Regions from separate parts of the Bacillus sp. DU-106 genome, predicted to be linked through region 1. Evidence: a T-box and tRNA genes for the amino acid it is inferred to sense, from the RefSeq annotation. Region 1 holds a T-box; the other regions hold tRNA genes.
What was found. A T-box is a leader RNA that pairs with one kind of tRNA and senses whether it is charged. The one in region 1 lies ahead of thrS (threonine--tRNA ligase), so its partner is inferred to be a tRNA-Thr.
Positions count from the first base shown of each region.

Region 2: it encodes a tRNA-Thr, which carries the amino acid that the T-box ahead of thrS (threonine--tRNA ligase) is inferred to sense. The anticodon was not compared.
Region 3: it encodes a tRNA-Thr, which carries the amino acid that the T-box ahead of thrS (threonine--tRNA ligase) is inferred to sense. The anticodon was not compared.

Region 1 covers NZ_CP026607.1:4,543,997-4,551,532, reverse strand. Annotated here, with positions in the region: gene dnaI (primosomal protein DnaI) at 1-531, shown strand, start outside; gene C3Y97_RS23135 (DUF4177 domain-containing protein) at 566-763, opposite strand; gene ytxC (putative sporulation protein YtxC) at 998-1,879, shown strand; T-box leader at 1,911-2,139, shown strand; gene thrS (threonine--tRNA ligase) at 2,187-4,124, shown strand; ribosomal protein L20 leader region at 4,335-4,455, shown strand; gene infC (translation initiation factor IF-3) at 4,519-5,022, shown strand; gene rpmI (50S ribosomal protein L35) at 5,044-5,244, shown strand; gene rplT (50S ribosomal protein L20) at 5,282-5,638, shown strand; gene C3Y97_RS23105 (dUTP diphosphatase) at 6,081-6,572, shown strand; gene C3Y97_RS23100 (M42 family metallopeptidase) at 6,643-7,536, shown strand, end outside.
Region 2 covers NZ_CP026607.1:523,697-531,232, reverse strand. Annotated here, with positions in the region: gene queG (tRNA epoxyqueuosine(34) reductase QueG) at 1-117, opposite strand, end outside; tRNA gene C3Y97_RS02855 (tRNA-Gly) at 317-390, opposite strand; gene C3Y97_RS02850 (DsbA family protein) at 506-1,156, opposite strand; gene C3Y97_RS02845 (transglycosylase domain-containing protein) at 1,344-2,120, opposite strand; gene C3Y97_RS02840 (NUDIX hydrolase) at 2,614-3,075, opposite strand; gene C3Y97_RS02835 (YebC/PmpR family DNA-binding transcriptional regulator) at 3,222-3,941, opposite strand; gene C3Y97_RS02830 (DUF3884 family protein) at 4,293-4,613, shown strand; tRNA gene C3Y97_RS02825 (tRNA-Leu) at 4,824-4,905, opposite strand; tRNA gene C3Y97_RS02820 (tRNA-Cys) at 4,916-4,986, opposite strand; tRNA gene C3Y97_RS02815 (tRNA-Gly) at 5,001-5,075, opposite strand; tRNA gene C3Y97_RS02810 (tRNA-Gln) at 5,081-5,155, opposite strand; tRNA gene C3Y97_RS02805 (tRNA-His) at 5,219-5,294, opposite strand; tRNA gene C3Y97_RS02800 (tRNA-Trp) at 5,314-5,387, opposite strand; tRNA gene C3Y97_RS02795 (tRNA-Tyr) at 5,395-5,478, opposite strand; tRNA gene C3Y97_RS02790 (tRNA-Thr) at 5,489-5,564, opposite strand; tRNA gene C3Y97_RS02785 (tRNA-Phe) at 5,583-5,658, opposite strand; tRNA gene C3Y97_RS02780 (tRNA-Asp) at 5,668-5,743, opposite strand; tRNA gene C3Y97_RS02775 (tRNA-Met) at 5,747-5,823, opposite strand; tRNA gene C3Y97_RS02770 (tRNA-Val) at 5,850-5,925, opposite strand; tRNA gene C3Y97_RS02765 (tRNA-Glu) at 5,930-6,004, opposite strand; tRNA gene C3Y97_RS02760 (tRNA-Ser) at 6,022-6,113, opposite strand; tRNA gene C3Y97_RS02755 (tRNA-Asn) at 6,116-6,190, opposite strand; rRNA gene rrf (5S ribosomal RNA) at 6,199-6,314, opposite strand; rRNA gene C3Y97_RS02745 (23S ribosomal RNA) at 6,415-7,536, opposite strand, start outside.
Region 3 covers NZ_CP026607.1:4,826,165-4,833,700, reverse strand. Annotated here, with positions in the region: rRNA gene C3Y97_RS24770 (23S ribosomal RNA) at 1-17, shown strand, start outside; rRNA gene rrf (5S ribosomal RNA) at 119-234, shown strand; tRNA gene C3Y97_RS24760 (tRNA-Val) at 239-314, shown strand; tRNA gene C3Y97_RS24755 (tRNA-Thr) at 319-394, shown strand; tRNA gene C3Y97_RS24750 (tRNA-His) at 404-479, shown strand; tRNA gene C3Y97_RS24745 (tRNA-Leu) at 502-582, shown strand; tRNA gene C3Y97_RS24740 (tRNA-Gly) at 612-686, shown strand; tRNA gene C3Y97_RS24735 (tRNA-Leu) at 703-791, shown strand; tRNA gene C3Y97_RS24730 (tRNA-Arg) at 795-868, shown strand; tRNA gene C3Y97_RS24725 (tRNA-Pro) at 879-952, shown strand; tRNA gene C3Y97_RS24720 (tRNA-Ala) at 969-1,041, shown strand; tRNA gene C3Y97_RS24715 (tRNA-Met) at 1,062-1,138, shown strand; tRNA gene C3Y97_RS24710 (tRNA-Ile) at 1,143-1,219, shown strand; tRNA gene C3Y97_RS24705 (tRNA-Ser) at 1,237-1,329, shown strand; tRNA gene C3Y97_RS24700 (tRNA-Met) at 1,357-1,433, shown strand; tRNA gene C3Y97_RS24695 (tRNA-Asp) at 1,437-1,512, shown strand; tRNA gene C3Y97_RS24690 (tRNA-Phe) at 1,525-1,600, shown strand; tRNA gene C3Y97_RS24685 (tRNA-Thr) at 1,615-1,690, shown strand; tRNA gene C3Y97_RS24680 (tRNA-Lys) at 1,701-1,776, shown strand; tRNA gene C3Y97_RS24675 (tRNA-Gly) at 1,790-1,860, shown strand; tRNA gene C3Y97_RS24670 (tRNA-Ile) at 1,871-1,947, shown strand; tRNA gene C3Y97_RS24665 (tRNA-Asn) at 1,955-2,029, shown strand; tRNA gene C3Y97_RS24660 (tRNA-Ser) at 2,037-2,127, shown strand; tRNA gene C3Y97_RS24655 (tRNA-Glu) at 2,133-2,204, shown strand; gene C3Y97_RS24650 (L-lactate dehydrogenase) at 2,942-3,886, shown strand; gene C3Y97_RS24640 (S8 family serine peptidase) at 4,109-7,536, opposite strand, start outside.

The sequences.
Region 1 (7,536 bases):
TCTGATTTAAATGCACGTATCGATGCGATTGGTGCAGCGAATGAATTTTTAAGTACATATGAACCAGGTAAAAAAGCACAAGGTTTATATTTGTACGGTAAATTTGGTGTAGGAAAAACGTATTTGTTAGGAGCAATAGCGAACGAGCTTGCTCGAAAGAAAATAAGTTCGATGCTCGTATACTTCCCGGAATTTTTACGTGAAATTAAAAGTTCAATTCAAGATAATTCGATTGGTGAGAAGATTGATGCGGTTAAACGCGTACAAGTTTTAATGTTAGATGATATCGGGGCAGAAGCGATGTCAAGCTTTGTCCGTGACGATGTACTCGGTGCAATCTTACAATTCCGTATGTTAGAAAACTTACCGACGTTCTTTACGTCTAATTTTGATTTTAAACAACTGGAACACCATTTAACGTATACGCAGCGTGGTGAGGCTGAAGAAATGAAAGCAGCACGTATTATGGAAAGAATTAAATATTTAGCGAAACCAATTCCAATTGGTGGGAAAAACCGTCGTCATAAGTAAAAGAGTAAGCTTCTCAGCTTGCTCTTTTTTTGTATTATAGTGATATTTTCTTTTCGAATATGAGATCGAAATATTCAGGTTGTCCAGAACTGCCAAACGTAGGGGCAACAATCTGTACGAACCTCCAGCCATCTCTAGCATGTTCTTGAATAATTTCTTGGTAGTCTTCAGCTGGTTTTGAGCGAGTGAACCCCCAATGTAATTCGACTTTTACGAATTTATATTCAAACATTCAGATACCCCCTTTTATTGATAAGTAAAGTATACAATAAAAATTCATAGTAGCTTGTATCATTTTTTTCTCCCTCCCTTAATATATATAAAATTAGCAAGCCATATTGAGTGGATTTTCTAACGATAGGAAATGTGATTCTACTAAGAGTGAAATTCACGCGGGACGGACTCTTATAGGATTTGTAACGTATAGATACAGTCCTTTAGAGCGGGGATAAAAGGGGGGACAAAAGTGATTGAAATTTGCTTCGAAGAAAAAAATGATGCTATGCACGTATATAGACAATTGCTGAAAAGAGCGGAAGTGTTATATAAGGAAACGAGTGTGTATTTACAGGAACAAAAAGTGGTGATTCACATACCAGTACGTGAATCGAATTATATTGAAAAAATCTTATTGCCAGTGATGGTGTATTTCATTGTGAATGTGAAACAAAATGAGTGGATTTATACGATTTTAAAAGAAAAGTTTTTTTATGAAGAACAAGAAGAGTGTCATCAAATATTGCACATGGCACATGAGATTTTAAAGGGAAGAAGAAAAGGTGTAGCTCAGGATTTAACGCGTAACGCATTTGAGTCATATATTAAGTCTTCTTTAAATAATTGGCTTTGTGATCCGCTCTCATTCTCGTTTTCATCATATATCCGTTTTCGTCTTCGTACATATAGGGAAATGGTGGCTAAACTTGCGGAAGTGGCAATTGATGAATATAAGATGGAGCAAGAATACCAAATGTTCATTGAGACGCTTCGGCAACAAGTAAGTAGCCGTAAATCACGTTTGTCTTGCGTGCATCTTATTTTTGATGAAAGCTTTATCTTTTATGATGATAAAGGTAGACGTTTAAAACAGGAGAAGTTGGTCCAATATATAGATGAGGAATTATTAAAGCAAAATGATGTATATATTGATACGAAAGTAATTGCGCCGCTTCTTTCTATTTCGCCTAAAAAGATTTATTTATATACGAAAGAACAAGACCATAATATGATTATTACTTTGCGAAATGTGTTCCAAGAACGGGTCCAATTACATGGATTACATGATTTTGAGCGCAATGTGAAAAATTTAAAAAATAAAGGTAACGCCCTTGATTTTCTAAGTTTTTGAGCATATAATTACCTACATAAATGAAATATATTGAAATGTCATGATGAGGACATGAGTAGTTTTCTACGATTTTCAGAGAGGGAAGCCTTAGGGTGTGAGCTTCCTAGTACGGGATTATTACTTACCACCTCTAAACTTTAGCAGTGAACGGTTTTTCTAGTAATTGCTAACGGACAACACCGTTATGTTGAACTTGAGCAATTAACAATTATGTTAATTGGAACAAGGGTGGAACCACGAATTCAACACTCGTCCCTTTTTACGGGATGAGTGTTTTTTATTTTGAGAAAAAGAGGAGTGACCAGTGATGGCAGATGTAGTTAAAATTACTTTCCCTGATGGAGCTGTGAAGGAGTTTCCAAAAGGCGTAACAACTGAAGAAATCGCAGCTTCTATTAGCCCAGGCTTAAAGAAAAAAGCTGTAGCTGGAAAATTAAACGATGAGATGATCGATCTTGTTACACCAATCGAAGAAGATGGTGCAGTTTCTATCATTACATTAGATTCTGAAGATGGCCTATATATTTTACGCCATTCAACAGCCCACCTTTTAGCACAAGCGTTAAAACGTTTATATAAAGATGTTAAGGTTGAGCTCGGCATTGGTCCAGTAATTGAAAATGGCTTCTACTACGATATTGATATGGAAGAAGCAATTACAGTTGAAGACTTCAAGAAAATCGAAAAAGAAATGCAAAAAATCGTGAACGAGAACTTAGAAATCGTTCGTCATGAAGTACCACGTGCAGAAGCAATTCGTCGCTTTGAAGAAATCGGCGATGAGTTAAAATTAGATTTAATTAACGATCTTCCAGAAGATGCAGTTATTTCAATCTATGAGCAAGGCGAATTCTTCGACCTTTGTCGTGGTGTTCACCTTCCATCTACAGGGAAAATTAAAGTGTTTAAATTATTAAGCGTTGCAGGTGCTTACTGGCGCGGCGATAGCAATAATAAAATGCTACAACGTATTTACGGTACTGCATTCGTTAAAAAAGCGGAATTAGATGAGCACTTACGTATGCTTGAAGAAGCGAAAGAGCGCGATCACCGTAAATTAGGTAAAGAATTAAAACTATTTACTAATAGCCAAAAAGTAGGACAAGGTTTACCACTTTGGTTACCAAAGGGTGCAACAATTCGTCGTATTATCGAGCGTTATATCGTTGATAAAGAAGCAAGCTTAGGCTATGATCACGTATATACTCCAGTACTAGGAAGCAGAGAGCTTTATGAAACTTCTGGTCACTGGAACCACTACCGTGATGGCATGTTCCCATCAATGGAAATGGATAACGAAGAATTAGTTCTTCGTCCAATGAACTGTCCTCATCATATGATGGTTTATAAAAATGATATTCACAGCTACCGTGAATTACCAATCCGTATTGCGGAACTTGGAACAATGCACCGTTATGAAATGTCAGGTGCGTTATCTGGATTACAACGTGTACGCGGAATGACTTTAAACGATGCGCATATTTTCGTTCGTCCAGATCAAATTAAAGAAGAGTTAAAACGTGTTGTAAACTTAACTCTAGAAGTGTACAAAGATTTCGGTTTAGAGAACTACTCATTCCGTCTATCTTACCGCGACCCAGCAGATACTAAAAAGTATTATGCGGATGATGAGATGTGGGAAAAAGCACAAGGTATGTTAAAAGAAGCTATGGATGAAATGGGTCTTGATTACTATGAAGCTGAAGGTGAAGCGGCATTCTACGGTCCAAAACTTGACGTTCAAGTTCGTACTGCTCTTGGAAAAGACGAAACACTTTCAACTGTACAATTAGACTTCTTGCTTCCAGAACGCTTTGAATTATCATACGTTGGTGAAGACGGTAAACAACATCGTCCAGTTGTAATTCACCGTGGTGTTGTATCAACTATGGAACGTTTTGTAGCCTTCTTAATTGAAGAATACAAAGGTGCATTCCCAACGTGGTTAGCTCCAGTTCAAGTACAAGTAATTCCAGTTTCTCCGCAAGTACATTTAGACTATGCGAAGAAAGTACAAGACGAATTGCGTCGTGCTGGTATCCGTGTTGAATTAGACACTCGTGAAGAGAAGATCGGTTACAAAATCCGTGAAGCACAAATGCAAAAAATTCCGTACATGCTTGTAGTAGGTGACAATGAAGTAACTGAAAACGGCGTAAACGTACGTAAATATGGTGAACAAAAATCAGAAACAATCGCATTAGATGCTTTTGTTGACATGATTAAAGTAGAAGGAAAACGATAAGAAAAAGCCGCGGTATACCGCGGCTTTTTTATGTAATATACTTGAGGAAAATTAGAAAAAATAACCATGTAACACTTATCATAAAAAAGTATTGCAAGTATGTTAGTTGTTTGTTACAATATTTCTTGTTGTTAGTAAAACACATCGCGTCTTCTTGACAGACGTCATGTCCTATGATAAACTCATCAAGGATAATAGAATATTGTTTTGTGGAACAAGTAGAAGCACCCGCTTCTCACCTGATGGACGCATTCGCAGTTAACAGGTAAATGTATTTCTTACTTAAGATTTTACAAGTGTGGGTGTCGTATGCCCGCACTTTTTTTGTTCGGGTTCTATGACTACAAAATATGTTCTGAGAAAACCTTGGAGGTGGCTTACTATTAGCAAGGATATGATGATTAACGAGCAAATTCGTGCACGTGAAGTACGTTTAGTTGGCGCAAATGGCGATCAACTTGGAATCAAGTCTCGTAATGACGCTTTAGACTTAGCTGCAAATCTTAATCTTGATTTAGTATTAGTTGCTCCAAATGCGAAACCGCCAGTATGCCGCATTATGGACTACGGTAAATTCCGCTTTGAGCAACAGAAGAAAGAAAAAGAGCAGCGCAAAAATCAAAAAGTAATTAGCATGAAAGAAGTTCGTTTAAGTCCAACAATTGATGAACACGACTTTAACACAAAACTTCGTAATGCTATCAAGTTTTTAGAGAAAGGCGACAAGGTTAAAGCATCAATTCGCTTTAAAGGACGTGCCATTACTCATAAAGAAATCGGTCAACGTGTTTTAGATCGCTTCTCAGAAGCTTGTGCTGAAGTTAGCACAGTTGAATCTAAGCCTAAAATGGAAGGACGCAGTATGTTCTTAGTTTTAGCACCGAAAAACGATAAGTAATAGATAGAGGAGGAAATACCTATGCCTAAACAAAAAACTCATCGCGGCGCTGCAAAGCGTTTCAAAAAGACTGGATCAGGTAAACTGAAACGTTCTCACGCTTACACAAGCCATTTATTCGCTAACAAATCTACAAAAGCTAAACGTAAACTACGTAAAGCTGGTGTAGTAAGCGCTGGTGACTTCAAACGCATTCGTCAAATGCTTGACAACTTAAAATAAGTTCGGCTGATATATAGAACAATTAGGAGGTAATATTATGCCAAGAGTAAAAGGTGGTACAGTTACTCGTCAACGTCGTAAAAAAGTAATTAAATTAGCAAAAGGTTACTACGGTTCAAAAAATACATTATTCAAGGTTGCTAACCAACAGGTTATGAAATCTCTAATGTATGCATTCCGTGACCGCCGTCAAAAGAAACGTGACTTCCGTAAATTATGGATTACACGTATCAACGCAGCAGCTCGTATGAATGGTCTTTCTTACAGCCGCTTAATGCACGGTCTTAAAAATGCTGGCATCGAAGTTAACCGCAAGATGCTTGCTGACTTAGCTGTTCATGACGAAAAAGCTTTCGCTGAATTAGCAACAGTTGCAAAAAACAACATTAACTAATTAATTAGTTGAAACCTTAGAAGAATTTTCTTCTAAGGTTTTTTTATTTGTATTCAAATAGAAGTTAGAAGTGAAAGAAATTCTAAAGATTAACGGCTATGTTGTTATCAATATGACAAAATCAATATAAAAGTTATAGCAGTATAGAAGAATATACATATGAAGTCAGGAGAATACTCCTGGCTTTTTTCAATTCTGCTCGTTTGGAAAGAAGAGTATCTTTCCTAGCTGAAACGACACTGCTATAATGGAAAGATGATATGGAACTTTCATCAGATGAACAATTTAAGAGCGATGACTGAAACGTATTTGTAAATTAAGGACAAGCTATTTTATAAAGAGTTAGATAGCTGACTTATTCATAAGAACTGAAACATAATAATGAACTTTGAGATGAAACAACATTGTTGCGTAAAATGCGATGTTGGAGGAGGACAATAGAATGGACTTACTACAACTATTTAAATTACAAAAAGAATTAGATGACCGTATTGCAAAAGAACATGACTTACAACCGAAAAAATTGTTAAAAGAAAAAATGTTAGCTCTTCTTGTAGAAATTGGAGAACTTGCAAATGAAACACGTTGTTTTAAATATTGGAGCAACAAACCGGCATCAGAACGTGAAGTAATATTAGAAGAATACGTAGATGGTTTGCATTTTATTTTATCAATCGGAATTGATTTAGGTATTGATAAAAACTTCCTATTCTATAAATGTGCACAGACGAATAAAACACAAGTGGAAATTTTCTTAGACACATATGCGAAAGTAATTCGTTTTACAGATCAACCATCTATTACAAACTATATTGAATTATTTACGAGCTATCTTCGACTTGGACAAGCACTTGAATTTGAACAAGAAGAGATTGAAAAAGCATATTTAGATAAAAATGAAGTAAATCATCAGCGTCAAACACAAGGATACTAATTTAATTTTTGAATATTTCAATTTAATTATTGTATAATGAATTGACTGAAGAAAAAGGAGGGTGTTGGCAATGACAAAATTAGACGCGACATTGACAATGCTAAAAGAATTAACAGATGCACGTGGTATTGCTGGTAATGAGCGTGAACCACGTGAAGTAATGAAGAAATATATTGAGCCGTTTGCGGACGAACTTTCTACTGATAATTTAGGGAGTTTAGTTGCGAAAAAAGTAGGGGAAGAAAACGGCCCGAAAATTATGGTTGCAGGTCATTTAGATGAAGTTGGATTTATGATTACACAAATCGATGACAAAGGTTTCCTTCGCTTCCAAACGGTTGGTGGCTGGTGGTCACAAGTTATGCTTGCGCAACGCGTGACGATTGTAACGCGTAAAGGAGATGTAACAGGTGTAATTGGTTCAAAACCACCGCACATTTTACCTCCAGAAGCTCGTAAAAAGCCAGTTGAAATTAAAGACATGTTCATCGATATCGGTGCTTCTAGCCAAGAAGAAGCGATGGAGTGGGGCGTACGACCAGGAGATCAAGTTGTACCTTACTTTGAATTCCAAGTGATGAAGAATGAAAAAATGTTACTTGCAAAAGCATGGGATAACCGAATCGGTTGTGCAATTGCAATTGACGTATTAAAACAATTAAAAGATGAAAAGCATCCAAATGTTGTATATGGCGTTGGAACTGTACAAGAAGAAGTTGGTCTTCGTGGCGCAAAAACATCTGCGAATTATATTAAACCAGATATCGCGTTCGCAGTAGATGTTGGTATCGCTGGAGATACACCGGGTGTAACGTCAAAAGAAGCACAAAGTAAAATGGGCGATGGACCACAAATCATTTTATATGATGCTTCTGTTATTGGACATACAGGTTTACGTGATTTCGTAGTTGATGTTGCTGATGAATTACAAATCCCGTATCAATATGATTCAGTAGCAGGCGGA
Region 2 (7,536 bases), 1.4 Mb from region 1:
CTGGATTAAGCGCTGCTTTAATTCCTCAAAAGGAGAAGCGCTCGCAAAGCCTATTTTATCTATGCCAATTGTTTTACTATACGCAATTACATCTTGCTTTAATTGTTCAAAATCCACTCTTAATCGCCTCCTCAGATGAATCCACCCCTTATGTAACCACTCTATTGGTTAGTAATTCACGTTTGGAATACTATCATTTACTTCTATTTTCGCATGTAATTATATTTTTCAAACATTAAAAAACGCAATGCCTCGTTTATCTCGGAAACGAAACACTGCGTTGATCACAATTTATAGAAAAACTTTTAATAAAATTTGGAGCGGGTGAAGAGAATCGAACTCTCGACCAGAGCTTGGAAGGCTCTTGTTTTACCACTAAACTACACCCGCAAATATGAATTACATATAAGATATTAGAATAACTTATGTAAAATAGTATAGCATGTAAAAAAAGTAGAGGCAAGAATTTTATCGAAAAAAGTCGAAAAAGTGATGAGAGACCTCATCACTTTTTCAATTCTTTATCAATTGCCTTCTTCATACTATCAAAATCAGGATTTGCAAGATTTCCGTTTACATATACAGAAGGAGCACCTTGAACTTTTAATTTTTGAGCACGATCTGAATCTTTACTTACTTTTTCTTTAATGTCTTTACTGTGTAAATCTTTCTTAAATTGCTCTACATCAACTTTTGGAAGTTTCTCTTTCACAATGCTAAGAAGCAAATCTTCTGTAATCCATTCTTCCGTATCTTTCTTTTGATTTTGATAAATCTCATCATAGAAAATCCAGAATGAATCTTTATCTTGTTTATAAATTGCTTCACCAGCTGCTGCACCTAAATCTGAGTCTTTTCCGATAAATGGGAAGTTAATAAAGTATAACTGCACTTTGCCTTTATCAATATACTCTTCTTTTAATCGAGGTAATACTGTTACATCCCAAGTACGACAAGCAGGACATTTAAAGTCTCCAAATTCAACTACCTTAACTGGAGCATCATCTTTCCCTAAAGATTGTTGCGTAGAATAAGCAAACATCTCATTCCCTTTATCTTTTTTGTCATTTATGATGCTATACGCAATTGTTCCAATTACAATCAATACTGCGATAGAAAAAACTATACCAAGAGCCATGAGTTTATTTGATTTCATATACATTCCTCTTTAAATTCATATTCTGTATACAGCATTGTACACAATACACATAATATCAACACTTATATACGTCACGCAATGAACACGCTCACATAAATTACAAAAACACAATAATTGTGACGATATTGTGTCACAATTTGTCACAATTTATTCAAAAAAAGAAGCTCCTCTGTAGGAACTTCTCTTAACTTACTGCTTTTTTACGCGCGCTATTTAACATCGACTGCTCTATTTTTATATCATGACGAATTACCAATTTCTCACTAACTGCTTGAACATACTCATCATGGCTTATATAGCCTTCTTTCTCCATTAGTCTCAAAACGACATTACGTCTCTCTACTGCTTTATCATAATTTTGGGCAGGTGAGTAATAAGCAGGTGCTTTTACTACAGCAGCCATCATTGCACTTTCAGCCAACGTTAATTGGTTCACCTTTTTACCGAAGTAAAGGTTTGCTGCTTTTTCAATTCCCCATGCTCCTTCTCCATAATAAATATTACTTACATATAATTTTAATATTTCATCCTTCGTAAATGTGCGTTCAATTTTTTTCGTATAAAAAATCTCTTTCCACTTCCGAGAAAATGTACGTTCATTCGTTAAAAAGGCATTTTTAGATAGCTGCTGTGTAATTGTGCTTCCTCCTTGCACGACACCACCAGCCTTTATATTCTCAACAGAGGCCCTAATAATTGCTATATAATCTAAACCGTTATGATGATAAAATCTTTTATCTTCTGTCGCAATAAATGCATGTGTTAATGATTCTGGCACCTCTAACTTAGCCGGTACATGTAATTTACTAATATCACTTTTCTCAATCATTACATTTCCAATGAATAATAACGTACAACTTAACAATAATAATAATATAATGGCTTTATAAAAAAGTTTAGTCATTGGATTTAATGCAACTTTTTGATGATAGTTCACCCTAGATAATACTCGTTCTTTCATCTTGAACACCTCTTTTCCACACAGCATATAACTCTTACTTTAAGAATACATTGTTGTAAAAAAATATCCCATCGATTTCTCTTACACGTACCTTACATCATTGTAAGGTATAAAGTGAAACTTTAATCGGTCCTCATTAATCAAGCTTACTGCCTAGCAAATAGTGGGATAAAAAAGTATTGTATCACAGTCTTTTTTTATCTACTATTCATCTGAAATATTGAATATAGGTTATGTTAAAGTACGAATAACCAATAAAAGAGAAACCCTTAAGACTATTATATTTTCACTTTACACTTTAATTATATCATCTACAAATATATATACTTTTGACTATCTAGTAATCTAAATGTATATAACATATAGATTTATTATACAGAACAAACGTTCTCAAAATCAATACTAGTGCTACTATTATTTTGACCTTTTTCTTAAACAGTATACAAAAAAAGAGTAGTGATTCGAATGTATCTCAAATCGGCTACTCTTTTCTTTACAATCTTCCTATTAAATTATACGGCTGTACTTCCCACGTTTCATACGGAATAAAATGTGTTGCTCTCATTGCATCAAGCGTTCTGGATTTCATATGAGGACGCGTTATATACTCATCTATGTTCTCTTCATTTAACTCAACAAATTTAGCCTCTTGTATTTCTTCAGGTTGAATTTTTATTTCACCACTTATATATGCTACTTTAAAAACAACAGCTAGAATATGCATAGAAGTATTATAATAAACGCCTGTAATTCCGATAGGCTTCACCGTTAACCCTGTTTCCTCTTTTATTTCCCTACAGACAGCTTGATCGAGCGCTTCGCCTTCTTCTACCTGTCCTCCTGGCAACTCCCACGTATCAGCTCGCCAGTGCACTTTTGTTAATAACACTTCATTTTTTCCATTTGTTAAATAACCGGCTACAGCAACGATATGCTTTGGTGTCTTATGTTCCATATTAAGCCTCCTAGAGATAATGAATATTTTATATATCCCTATAATCATATTCCCTACCTACAACAAAATACCTTTAATACTTCATCACCTTAATTAACTTCATAAAAAAGACCCTATCCGCTAAGCGAAAAGGGTCATCTATCGTATTACTCTCCTAAGTCTACGTTGTGATAAACTTGTTGAACATCTTCTAAATCTTCTAATGCATCAACCATTTTCTCAAATTGTGCTTGAGCATCTTCAGGAAGTGTTACATCACTTTGTGCAAGCATTGTTAATTCTGCAACTGTAAACTCCTCAACGCCAGCACCTTTAAGTGCAGATTGTACTGCATGAAATTGATCTGGTTCAGCATACACGATAACAGAATCTTCTTCTTCTAGAATGTCACGTGCATCTACATCTGCTTCCATTAAAATTTCAAGAACTTCATCTGATGTTTTACCTTCAAGGCCGATAACAGCTGTCGCATCAAACATGTAAGCTACAGAACCGTTCACACCCATATTACCACTATTTTTGCTAAATGCAGCTCGTACATCTGCTGCAGTACGGTTTACGTTATTTGTAAGTGTATCTACAATAACCATAGCTCCATTTGGTCCGAATCCTTCATAACGAAGCTCGTCATAATTTTCTTCTGAACCGCCTTTTGCTTTTTCAACTGCACGATCAATAATTGTTCTTGGAACATTGTATGTTTTCGCACGCTCTAATACAACTCTTAGTGCTTGGTTTGATTCTGGATCTGGCTCGCCTTGTTTTGCTGCCACATAAATTTCACGCCCAAATTTCGCGTATATACGGCTTGTATTTGCATCTTTTGATGCTTTTTTGTCTTTAATATTGTTCCATTTACGGCCCATACTTTCCACTCTCTTTCCCGTTTTAAATCTACATAAAAATATTAATATGAAATATAATGTGTGTTCAACACATTTTTAAAAGAAATATAAAAAGTTCATTTTTGATTCATATTACAGACATAATATAAATCACTATCATTTTGTTCTTTCGACAAGTTATATTATACATGAATTCCTACGTTTATTACGAATTTTAGAAGCACATAGTATAATTTAACAAAAAGACTCTAACATTTCTGTTACAGTCTTTTTATATTGCCAATAAAGATTTCCATATTATTCCCATAATTGTTTTCTATTGTTGTATAATAAAAATAGGAAAAAATTTGAAGAAAAGATGGAGGGTGAATTATGACACATTCCAAAGACAAAAAATCACATGCTTTTAAAGGAATAGGAGAGAAGTTAAACCCAACTATCTATCAAGTGAGATTCATGAAATTAGATGAACCAATTCGATTTGAGTCGTTTCCTGAATTAAAGGAATTAGGAGACTGGTTGAGTACTTCAACGCACATGTGGTCATGCCACTCAACTATGTACAAATACAACAGAGAAGAGTTTGAAAAGAAGTTCTTAGAAATTACGAAATTAACAGCTGATCATGTACTAATATCTACTGGTGGCGTCGGATTTAACTTCATGTCACCAGGTTGGAGAAATTCTCTATAAAATAATGAAATTATATAAAGGGATAAAAATTTATCCCTTTATTGTTTTGTAGCTTTCCCCAACTGTATCGCATGTACTAAATGAATAAGTTTACCTTAATCATTTATAACCATTTCACCAACACACCATTTTTGCTTATTTTATAGTATGATGAAAACATAAAAAGACTCTACACATTTGGTGTAGAGTCTTTTATTACGCCGTTCATGATACCGATGGTCGGGGTCGAACCGACACTCCCGAAGGAACACGATTTTGAGTCGTGCGCGTCTGCCAATTCCGCCACATCGGCACAAAAGAAAAGGCGGCAACCGGATTTGAACCGGTGATAAAGGTTTTGCAGACCTCTGCCTTACCACTTGGCTATGCCGCCATATTAAATTTTATTGGAGCGGAAGACGGGATTCGAACCCGCGACCCCAACCTTGGCAAGGTTGTATTCTACCACTGAACTACTTCCGCAAAAATGGCTGGGCTAGCTGGATTCGAACCAGCGCATGACGGAGTCAAAGTCCGTTGCCTTACCGCTTGGCTATAGCCCATCGAATTCTTACTTAATTATATGTAAGTATCCATTAGATTATTTGTAATTTTTAAAATAAAAATGGGGCGACTGATGGGAATCGAACCCACGAATGCCGGAGCCACAATCCGGTGCGTTAACCACTTCGCCACAACCGCCATGTTGTGTAAATATATTTGGCAGGGGCAGTAGGAATCGAACCCACACTGGAGGTTTTGGAGACCTCAGTTCTACCTTTAAACTATGCCCCTATGTAAATGGTGGAGGGGGGCAGATTCGAACTGCCGAACCCGAAGGAGCGGATTTACAGTCCGCCGCGTTTAGCCACTTCGCTACCCCTCCGAAACTTACATGGTGCCGGCTAGAGGACTTGAACCCCCAACCTACTGATTACAAGTCAGTTGCTCTACCAATTGAGCTAAGCCGGCGTATTTTATTAAAATAAATGGTGGCTCGGGACGGAATCGAACCGCCGACACGAGGATTTTCAGTCCTCTGCTCTACCGACTGAGCTACCGAGCCTTATTAAAATGGCGGTCCCGACCGGGGTCGAACCGGCGATCTCCTGCGTGACAGGCAGGCATGTTAACCACTACACCACGGGACCATTTGGTTGCGGGGACAGGATTTGAACCTGCGACCTTCGGGTTATGAGCCCGACGAGCTACCGTGCTGCTCCACCCCGCGATAATACTATTCATATAAAATTTATATGGTGGAGGATGACGGGATCGAACCGCCGACCCCCTGCTTGTAAGGCAGGTGCTCTCCCAGCTGAGCTAATCCTCCAAAGTGGTGACCCGTACGGGATTCGAACCCGTGTTACCGCCGTGAAAGGGCGGTGTCTTAACCACTTGACCAACGGGCCAAATATTATAAATCCTATGGCGGAGAGCAAGGGATTCGAACCCTTGATACGCTTGTGACGTATACACGATTTCCAATCGTGCTCCTTCGGCCAACTCGGACAGCTCTCCAATGGCTCCGCAGGTAGGAATCGAACCTACGACCGATCGGTTAACAGCCGATAGCTCTACCGCTGAGCTACTGCGGAATAATATTGCCTGGCAACGTCCTACTCTCACAGGGACAAGGTCCCAACTACCATCGGCGCTAGAGAGCTTAACTTCCGTGTTCGGTATGGGAACGGGTGTGACCTCTCTGCCATCATTACCAGACATTATTCTTTTGAGACAATCATTATTATAACTTATTTACTTTAAAAGTCAACAAGTTTTTTATGTTCTCTCAAAACTAGATAACATTGCTACATATTATATGGTTAAGTCCTCGATCTATTAGTATTCGTCAGCTCCACATGTCACCATGCTTCCACCTCGAACCTATCAACCTGATCATCTTTCAGGGATCTTACTAGCTTACGCTATGGGAAATCTCATCTTGAGGGGGGCTTCATGCTTAGATGCTTTCAGCACTTATCCCTTCCGCACATAGCTACCCAGCTATGCCCTTGGCAGAACAACTGGTACACCAGCGGTGCGTCCATCCCGGTCCTCTCGTACTAAGGACAGCTCCTCTCAAATTTCCTACGCCCACGACGGATAGGGACCGAACTGTCTCACGACGTTCTGAACCCAGCTCGCGTACCGCTTTAATGGGCGAACAGCCCAACCCTTGGGACCGACTACAGCCCCAGGATGCGATGAGCCGACATCGAGGTGCCAAACCTCCCCGTCGATGTGGACTCTTGGGGGAGATAAGCCTGTTATCCCCGGGGTAGCTTTTATCCGTTGAGCGATGGCCCTTCCATGCGGAACCACCGGATCACTAAGCCCGACTTTCGTCCCTGCTCGACTTGTAGGTCTCGCAGTCAAGCTCCCTTATGCCTTTGCACTCTACGAATGATTTCCAACCATTCTGAGGGAACCTTTGGGCGCCTCCGTTACACTTTAGGAGGCGACCGCCCCAGTCAAACTGCCCACCTGACACTGTCTCCCGGGTCGATAAGACCCGTAGGTTAGAATTTCAATACAGTCAGGGCGGTATCCCACCAGCGCCTCCACCGAAGCTAGCGCTCCGGTTTCAATGGCTCCCGCCTATCCTGTACAAACTGTACCAAAATTCAATATCAGGCTACAGTAAAGCTCCACGGGGTCTTTCCGTCCTGTCGCGGGTAACCTGCATCTTCACAGGTACTATAATTTCACCGAGTCTCTGGTTGAGACAGTGCCCAAATCGTTACACCTTTCGTGCGGGTCGGAACTTACCCGACAAGGAATTTCGCTACCTTAGGACCGTTATAGTTACGGCCGCCGTTTACTGGGGCTTCAGTTCAGAGCTTCGCTTACGCTAACCCCTCTCCTTAACCTTCCAGCACCGGGCAGGTGTCACCCCCTATACTTCGCCTTACGGCTTCGCAGAGAGCTGTGTTTTTGCTAA
Region 3 (7,536 bases), 280 kb from region 1:
ATCGAGGACTTAACCATATAATATGAAGCAATGTTATCTAGTTTTGAAAGAATATAAAAAACTTGTTGACTTTCAAAAGTAAATGAGTTACAATAATTCTTGTCTTAAATGAATATAGTCTGGTAATGATGGCAGAGAGGTCACACCCGTTCCCATACCGAACACGGAAGTTAAGCTCTCTAGCGCCGATGGTAGTTGGGACCTTGTCCCTGTGAGAGTAGGACGTTGCCAGGCAAATGGAGGATTAGCTCAGCTGGGAGAGCACCTGCCTTACAAGCAGGGGGTCGGCGGTTCGATCCCGTCATCCTCCACCATTTAGCCGACTTAGCTCAATTGGTAGAGCAACTGACTTGTAATCAGTAGGTTGGGGGTTCAAGTCCTCTAGTCGGCACCAGAAATCATGGCGGTTGTGGCGAAGTGGTTAACGCACCGGATTGTGGCTCCGGCATTCGTGGGTTCGATTCCCATCAGTCGCCCCATTTTTCTTAAATAAATTAATATGCGGGTGTGGCGGAATTGGCAGACGCACCAGACTTAGGATCTGGCGCCTTTGGCGTGGGGGTTCGACTCCCTTCACCCGCACTTTTAATTAAATAACTCATACATGTCTTGCGGAAGTAGTTCAGTGGTAGAATACAACCTTGCCAAGGTTGGGGTCGCGGGTTCGAATCCCGTCTTCCGCTCCAATTTTCAATATGACATGCCGGGGTGGCGGAACAGGCAGACGCACAGGACTTAAAATCCTGCGGTGGGTGACCACCGTGCGGGTTCGACCCCCGCCCTCGGCACCATATGCGCCCGTAGCTCAATTGGATAGAGCGTTTGACTACGGATCAAGAGGTTAGGGGTTCGACTCCTCTCGGGCGCGCTTTTATTAACGGGAAGTGGCTCAGCTTGGTAGAGCACCTGGTTTGGGACCAGGGGGTCGCAGGTTCAAATCCTGTCTTCCCGATATTCCTAAAAAACATGGGGCCTTAGCTCAGCTGGGAGAGCGCCTGCCTTGCACGCAGGAGGTCAGCGGTTCGATCCCGCTAGGCTCCACTTATATTAATATCATTTATGGCGGTGTAGCTCAGCTGGCTAGAGCGTACGGTTCATACCCGTGAGGTCGGGGGTTCGATCCCCTCCGCCGCTACCATAAAGGACCTTTAGCTCAGCTGGTTAGAGCAGACGGCTCATAACCGTCCGGTCGTAGGTTCGAGTCCTACAAGGTCCACCATTAGACGTATATATCTCGGAGGTATACCCAAGTTCGGCTGAAGGGATCGGTCTTGAAAACCGACAGGCGGCGAGAGTCGCGCGGGGGTTCGAATCCCTCTACCTCCTCCATTTTTTCTAAAGTAAATATTTTATCATCGCGGGGTGGAGCAGCACGGTAGCTCGTCGGGCTCATAACCCGAAGGTCGCAGGTTCAAATCCTGTCCCCGCAACCAAATGGTCCCGTGGTGTAGTGGTTAACATGCCTGCCTGTCACGCAGGAGATCGCCGGTTCGACCCCGGTCGGGACCGCCATTTTTACATAAAGGCTCGGTAGCTCAGTCGGTAGAGCAGAGGACTGAAAATCCTCGTGTCGGCGGTTCGATTCCGTCCCGAGCCACCATTTTGAAAACGCAAGCCGACTTAGCTCAATTGGTAGAGCAACTGACTTGTAATCAGTAGGTTGGGGGTTCAAGTCCTCTAGTCGGCACCACTTTCAAAATGAGCCATTAGCTCAGTTGGTAGAGCATCTGACTTTTAATCAGAGGGTCGAAGGTTCGAGTCCTTCATGGCTCACCATTTACAATTTAATGCGGGTGTAGTTTAGTGGTAAAACAAGAGCCTTCCAAGCTCTGGTCGAGAGTTCGATTCTCTTCACCCGCTTTTCAATTATGGGCCTATAGCTCAGCTGGTTAGAGCGCACGCCTGATAAGCGTGAGGTCGATGGTTCGAGTCCATTTAGGCCCACCATAATTGTTCCGCAGTAGCTCAGTGGTAGAGCTATCGGCTGTTAACCGATCGGTCGTAGGTTCGAGTCCTACCTGCGGAGCCATATTTATAGAGAAGTACCCAAGTGGCTCAAGGGGCTCCCCTGCTAAGGGAGTAGATCGCGAACGCGGTGCGAGGGTTCGAATCCCTTCTTCTCTGCCAGAACTGGCCCGTTGGTCAAGTGGTTAAGACACCGCCCTTTCACGGCGGTAACACGGGTTCGAATCCCGTACGGGTCATACTAAAAGAGATAGCATAATCTGCTATCTCTTTTTTGTTGTATAAAAATGGACTTTGGATAGTCTGCTTTTTTATGCAATAGAAGAAATATGAAGTATTCGCTGTTGCAGTTGGGTACATAGAGAGCCGTAAATACAATCATGTTAATTATTTGGACCTGTATGAATATGAAGGAATTAACTTCAACTTGAACTTTTACCCCAGCTGTATGGCTGTAGCCTCCTACACTTGGAGAAACCGATGAAAATGCATCTGGGAGCTACTGTGGAAAATAAATAATATATAGAAGAAGCTGCTTTCTCTCAATAGCTGTGATCTACTGAAGACAGCTTTTTTATGTTGTCAGTATTGTCGGTAAGTCGATATATTGCAAAAATCGCTGATATAATTTGAGTTACGATCGATAAATTTTAATAATCGCTGATATATTTGGAGTTACGGTCGATATATTCTAAAAATCGCCGGTATAATTTCACTTACCGACAAAAACCACAAGAAAATCCCTTTCACAATCTAAAGAAAACGCCTCCATTGAAATGGATTCCACACCTATTCCAATAACTTTACACTCTATGTGAAAAAGTTCACAAATAGGTCATAATTTGTGAAGTAATTCACAATAATACGTGCTACAATATGAATGTAAAGAAGTTAAACAACATTAAATTAGTATTTTAATTAATTACTTAAACAATCATAAAAAAATATATGTGAACAATAGAGAGGGGAAATTACCATGAAAAAAGGTATCAATCGTGTAGTATTAGTAGGAACAGGAGCTGTAGGTTGTAGTTACGCTTACTCAATGATCAACCAAGGTGTAGCTGAAGAATTCGTATTAGTAGATGTTAATGAAGCAAAAGCAGAAGGGGAAGCAATGGACTTAAGCCATGCGGTACCATTCTCTCCATCACCAACAAAAGTTTGGAGCGGTAGCTATGCAGATTGTAAAGATGCAGATTTAGTTGTTATCACTGCTGGGTTACCACAAAAGCCAGGTGAAACTCGTTTAGACTTAGTTGAGAAAAATACAAAGATCTTTAAACAAATCGTTCGAGGCATTATGGATAGCGGATTCGATGGAATCTTCTTAATCGCAACTAACCCAGTTGATATTTTAACTTACGTAACTTGGAAAGAATCTGGTTTACCGAAAGAGCGCGTAATCGGTTCTGGTACTACTTTAGACTCTGCTCGTTTCCGTTACATGTTAGGTGACTACTTAGATGTAGATCCACGTAACGTTCATGCTTACATCGTTGGTGAACACGGTGACACTGAACTTCCAGTATGGAGCCACGCTACTATCGGTGTACAAAAATTAGAAACAATCTTAGCTAACAACGAACAGTACAAACAAGAAGACTTAGACAAAATCTTCGAAAACGTACGTGATGCAGCTTACCATATCATCGAGCGTAAAGGTGCAACTTACTACGGAATCGGTATGTCACTACTTCGTGTAACTAAAGCAATCTTAAACAACGAGAACAGCGTATTAACTGTATCTGCATACCTTGAAGGTCAATACGGCGAGAAAGATGCTTACGTAGGTGTTCCAGCTGTAATTAACCGCGAAGGTGTACGTGAAATTGTAGAACTTGAGCTAAATGAAGATGAAAAAGCGAAGTTCGCTCATTCTGTAAAAGTATTAAAAGAAACAATGGCACCAGTACTATAATAATTGCTAAATAGTTCAGGGTGGGAAACTGCTTCTTACCTCTGAACTTATATAATTTAATATAAATTCCTTTTCCGGTTTCCCTTGTATATCCCCAATATACCCCTTTTGCTGGATAAGGGTCGTTTATAGAAAAAGAGCACTCTATTTTACGTAGAGTGCTCTTTATTATTCCGCTATTTGCCGGGCAGTAAAACCTCAATTGATTAAAGTTTCACTTTATTATTTTTTAGGCGTTAATCCTAATTTCTTTAAAATATCTGCCAGTGTACCGCTTTTTGATTTTTCTACAGGTGTTTGTGATTTAGATGCATCTGGCCCTTTTTTCAAGAAGTTCTTTTCAACGAAGCGAATATCTTTTTCGTCGACAATACCATCTTTATTAAGATCTCCGTCTTTTACAGTTAGTCCTTTTTTACCATAGTTGCTAGCAATAATTTCAGCATCTTTAATATCGATTACTTTATCACCATTTACATCGCCGGCAAGGTTTTCGTCAGGTCTTGCATAATAATATTGGCCAAGCAACTTACCGTCTTTTTCAGTACCAAGTTTCGTTGTTAGGCGGCTTGTTAAATGTCCTGGCACCTCTACATATAAGTTATAGTCGCGTTTATTAACTGGAAGTCCATTTAGTTTGAAGTATCCGTATTTATCTAGTGAGCCTTCAAACTTATGACGGTAAGAATCAGTCGCATATACTTTTACGCCAAGCTTTGTATAATCGAACTTTTCATCTAAATATCCGCGTTCATTTAAGAATGCACCAGGTTTAATATTTCCTTCTACTAATGAGTTTAAGGACATAACTGAGAATGTTTGATCTTGAAGTACACGCATTCTATTTGGTTCTGATTCACCTTGTTTCCAGTAAACAAAAATTGGTGATTCTAATTGAGCGTTTGCTTCATAAAACTCATCATTTTCTACTTTGAACGTTACATCAATGAACGGGAAATCACCATCTAATCCAGCAAAATTTTTGTCATCGATAGCTCCGCCAACTGTAACAGAGCCTGCCTCTAGTTTCGGTTCATTTACTTTTGCGGTTACCCCTTTTTGGGAAAGTAGCTTTTCAAAAGCAGGATTAAATTTCGCATTTGCAAATTTGAAGTTCTTCTCTAGGAAGTTTACATTAAATTGCCCAGCAACAAATTGTTTTACGTGTTTCGCGTTTAGTGTTACTGTGAACTCGTCATTTTTATATAATTCTTTTTTATCGTAACTAGTTTTTGCATATTGAGCACCTTGCGGGATAAACCAGTAGTTATTTACACCGTTTGGATAGTCAGGACCTGCAGTTGCATAATCGAAAATATATACGCCTGTGTTCATTGGACCTTCCGTTCTGAAGGAGTCAGGTGTAATGCCAACTTTAAAGTCGCCATTTGCATTAATCGGTAAAAACTTATGCAAGTATGGAGAATAGTCATAGTACATAACGCCATTCGCTTCTTGCGTAATGTTTAATCCTTTTCCTTTTAAGTAATCAACGTTTGAATCGTATACATTTCCTTTAATCCATAGTGCTTTTTTGCCATCTTCTACTGTATAATTTTCTTCATTTAACTCGTAAATACCAGGTTTTAATCCAGTTAATTTCACTTCTGGTGGTGTATTATCAATTACAACATAATCACCTTTTACACGTGCTTTCCCAGCCTTATCATAACCGACAAACTCAATTGTGTAGTCTCCTTCTGGTAAGTTGATTTTCTCATTACCGATTGGTTTTGCAGGATCATTTGTAAAAGGATACACTTTTCCATTAAAGAATGAATCTAAGTAGTAATACACATCAGTTTTTAGGCCACTCGTGTTTAATGTTCCAATGAAGCCAAGAGCTTTATTTGTTTTGGAATCTTTTACGATAAGATCTAACGTTTCAAGTTCGCTGTTTAATTGGAATGCTCCGTGAACATACGATTCACCGTATGGATTGAATTTAGATGTATCAGTTGAAATTGCTTTTCTTGATAGTATTGCATTTTCAATACCAGGCTCTGATACACGAATAGAGAATGGGATTTGATATGTTTCTTCTTTATTTTTTGTGTTCGTAATATGAATGTACCCTTCATATCGGCCTTGTTTCACACCGGCTGGAACATTAATTTTTGCTTCAATTTCACCTGTTTTGCCAGCATCAAGAGTAATTGTTTCTGGAGCAGAGATTTTTACACCGTTTGCGACAGCATCGTTAATAGTAGACGATGCTGGTGTATAAGAAATTTCTGTTTTAAATTCTTTTTTCTCTTGTTTATTATGATTAGTTACTTTTATATTTCGTTTTTGTTCAAGAGCTTCACCGTCTTTTTGATAAAACTTACCGAATGCAATAGATCCAGTTTCTTCGGGTACTTCAATTACTTCATCATTTACAACAGTTTGTGTCGTATCTAATACTTTAAAGCTTGTTTCTGTACGAACGGCGTTGTAAGCATCTACTCGCCCAGCTCCAACTTCATATACGGAATATTTTTCTTTTAAATCATTAGCTGTGTTCATAAGAGACGCTTTTACATCGAACGGAGAGTAGTCTGGGTGTTCTTGTAAAATTAGAGCAGCAACGCCAGCGATATGAGGAGAAGCCATAGATGTTCCTTGCATACGCTCATAGGAAACAGCGTAGTTTTCACCCTCTTGCGGGTCGTTAATATATTCAGGAACTGTTGAAAGGATAGCGACACCAGGCGCTGTAATATCAGGCTTAATATCATCATTTGCTGTAACAGGACCGCGTGAGCTAAAGTCTGCAAGATGATCGCCTTCTGTTTGAATGTAATTAATTTCATCGAGAGTTAAGGAGGTGCTACCTTGTTCGATTTGAGCTTTTAGTTTTTCACCTTCTTCTTTCGTTAGGCGGAATGCTGGAATGTATTTTGTACTTTCGCCAACGTAGAAAGGAATTTCTCCATCCACATTGTTATAAATAATAACGGCTTTTGCACCTGCTTGTTTTGCATTAGCAATTTTTTCATCAAATGACAGTGTACCGCGTGCAACGAGAGCGATTTTTCCTTTTACATCTTTTTTACTAAACTCGTCAGGCGTACCAATTCCTACATATTCAATAGGTAAAGTTTGTCCCTTGAAATCTTCTATTTTATCAGTGAAGTTTTTGCCGAATAGAATTAGGTTAGGAAATTGTAATTGTCCAGCATGACCTGATAGTTTCGGTAAGGAAATAGAGCTATCACTTGCTCCAACCGTAATTGCAAATGGTGAAGCACCTGGTGATCCGAGTGTTGATGGATTTGGTCCAGAGTTACCAGCAGCAACGACTGTAACAACGCCTGAAAGCATTGCATTATTAACAGCGATAGATGTTGGATCGAGTGGATTGTTGCTATCATCACCTAACGATAAGTTAATAACGTTCATACCGTCAGAAATGGATTTATCAATTGCAGCGATAATACCTGAACTATCTCCACTTCCGTATGGACCGAGTACACGATAGTTATACAGTTCAATGTCAGGTGCAACACCTTTTACTGCTGAATCAGATTGGTTCTTCTTTTGGGCAGAAACGATACCTGCTACGTGAGTGCCGTGGGCTGTGTAGAAGGAAGAACCACGGTTATCAAATTCAGGAGCACCAGATTGTTGCCATTCTGAATAAGTAGTTTCCATTGGATCTGCATCAT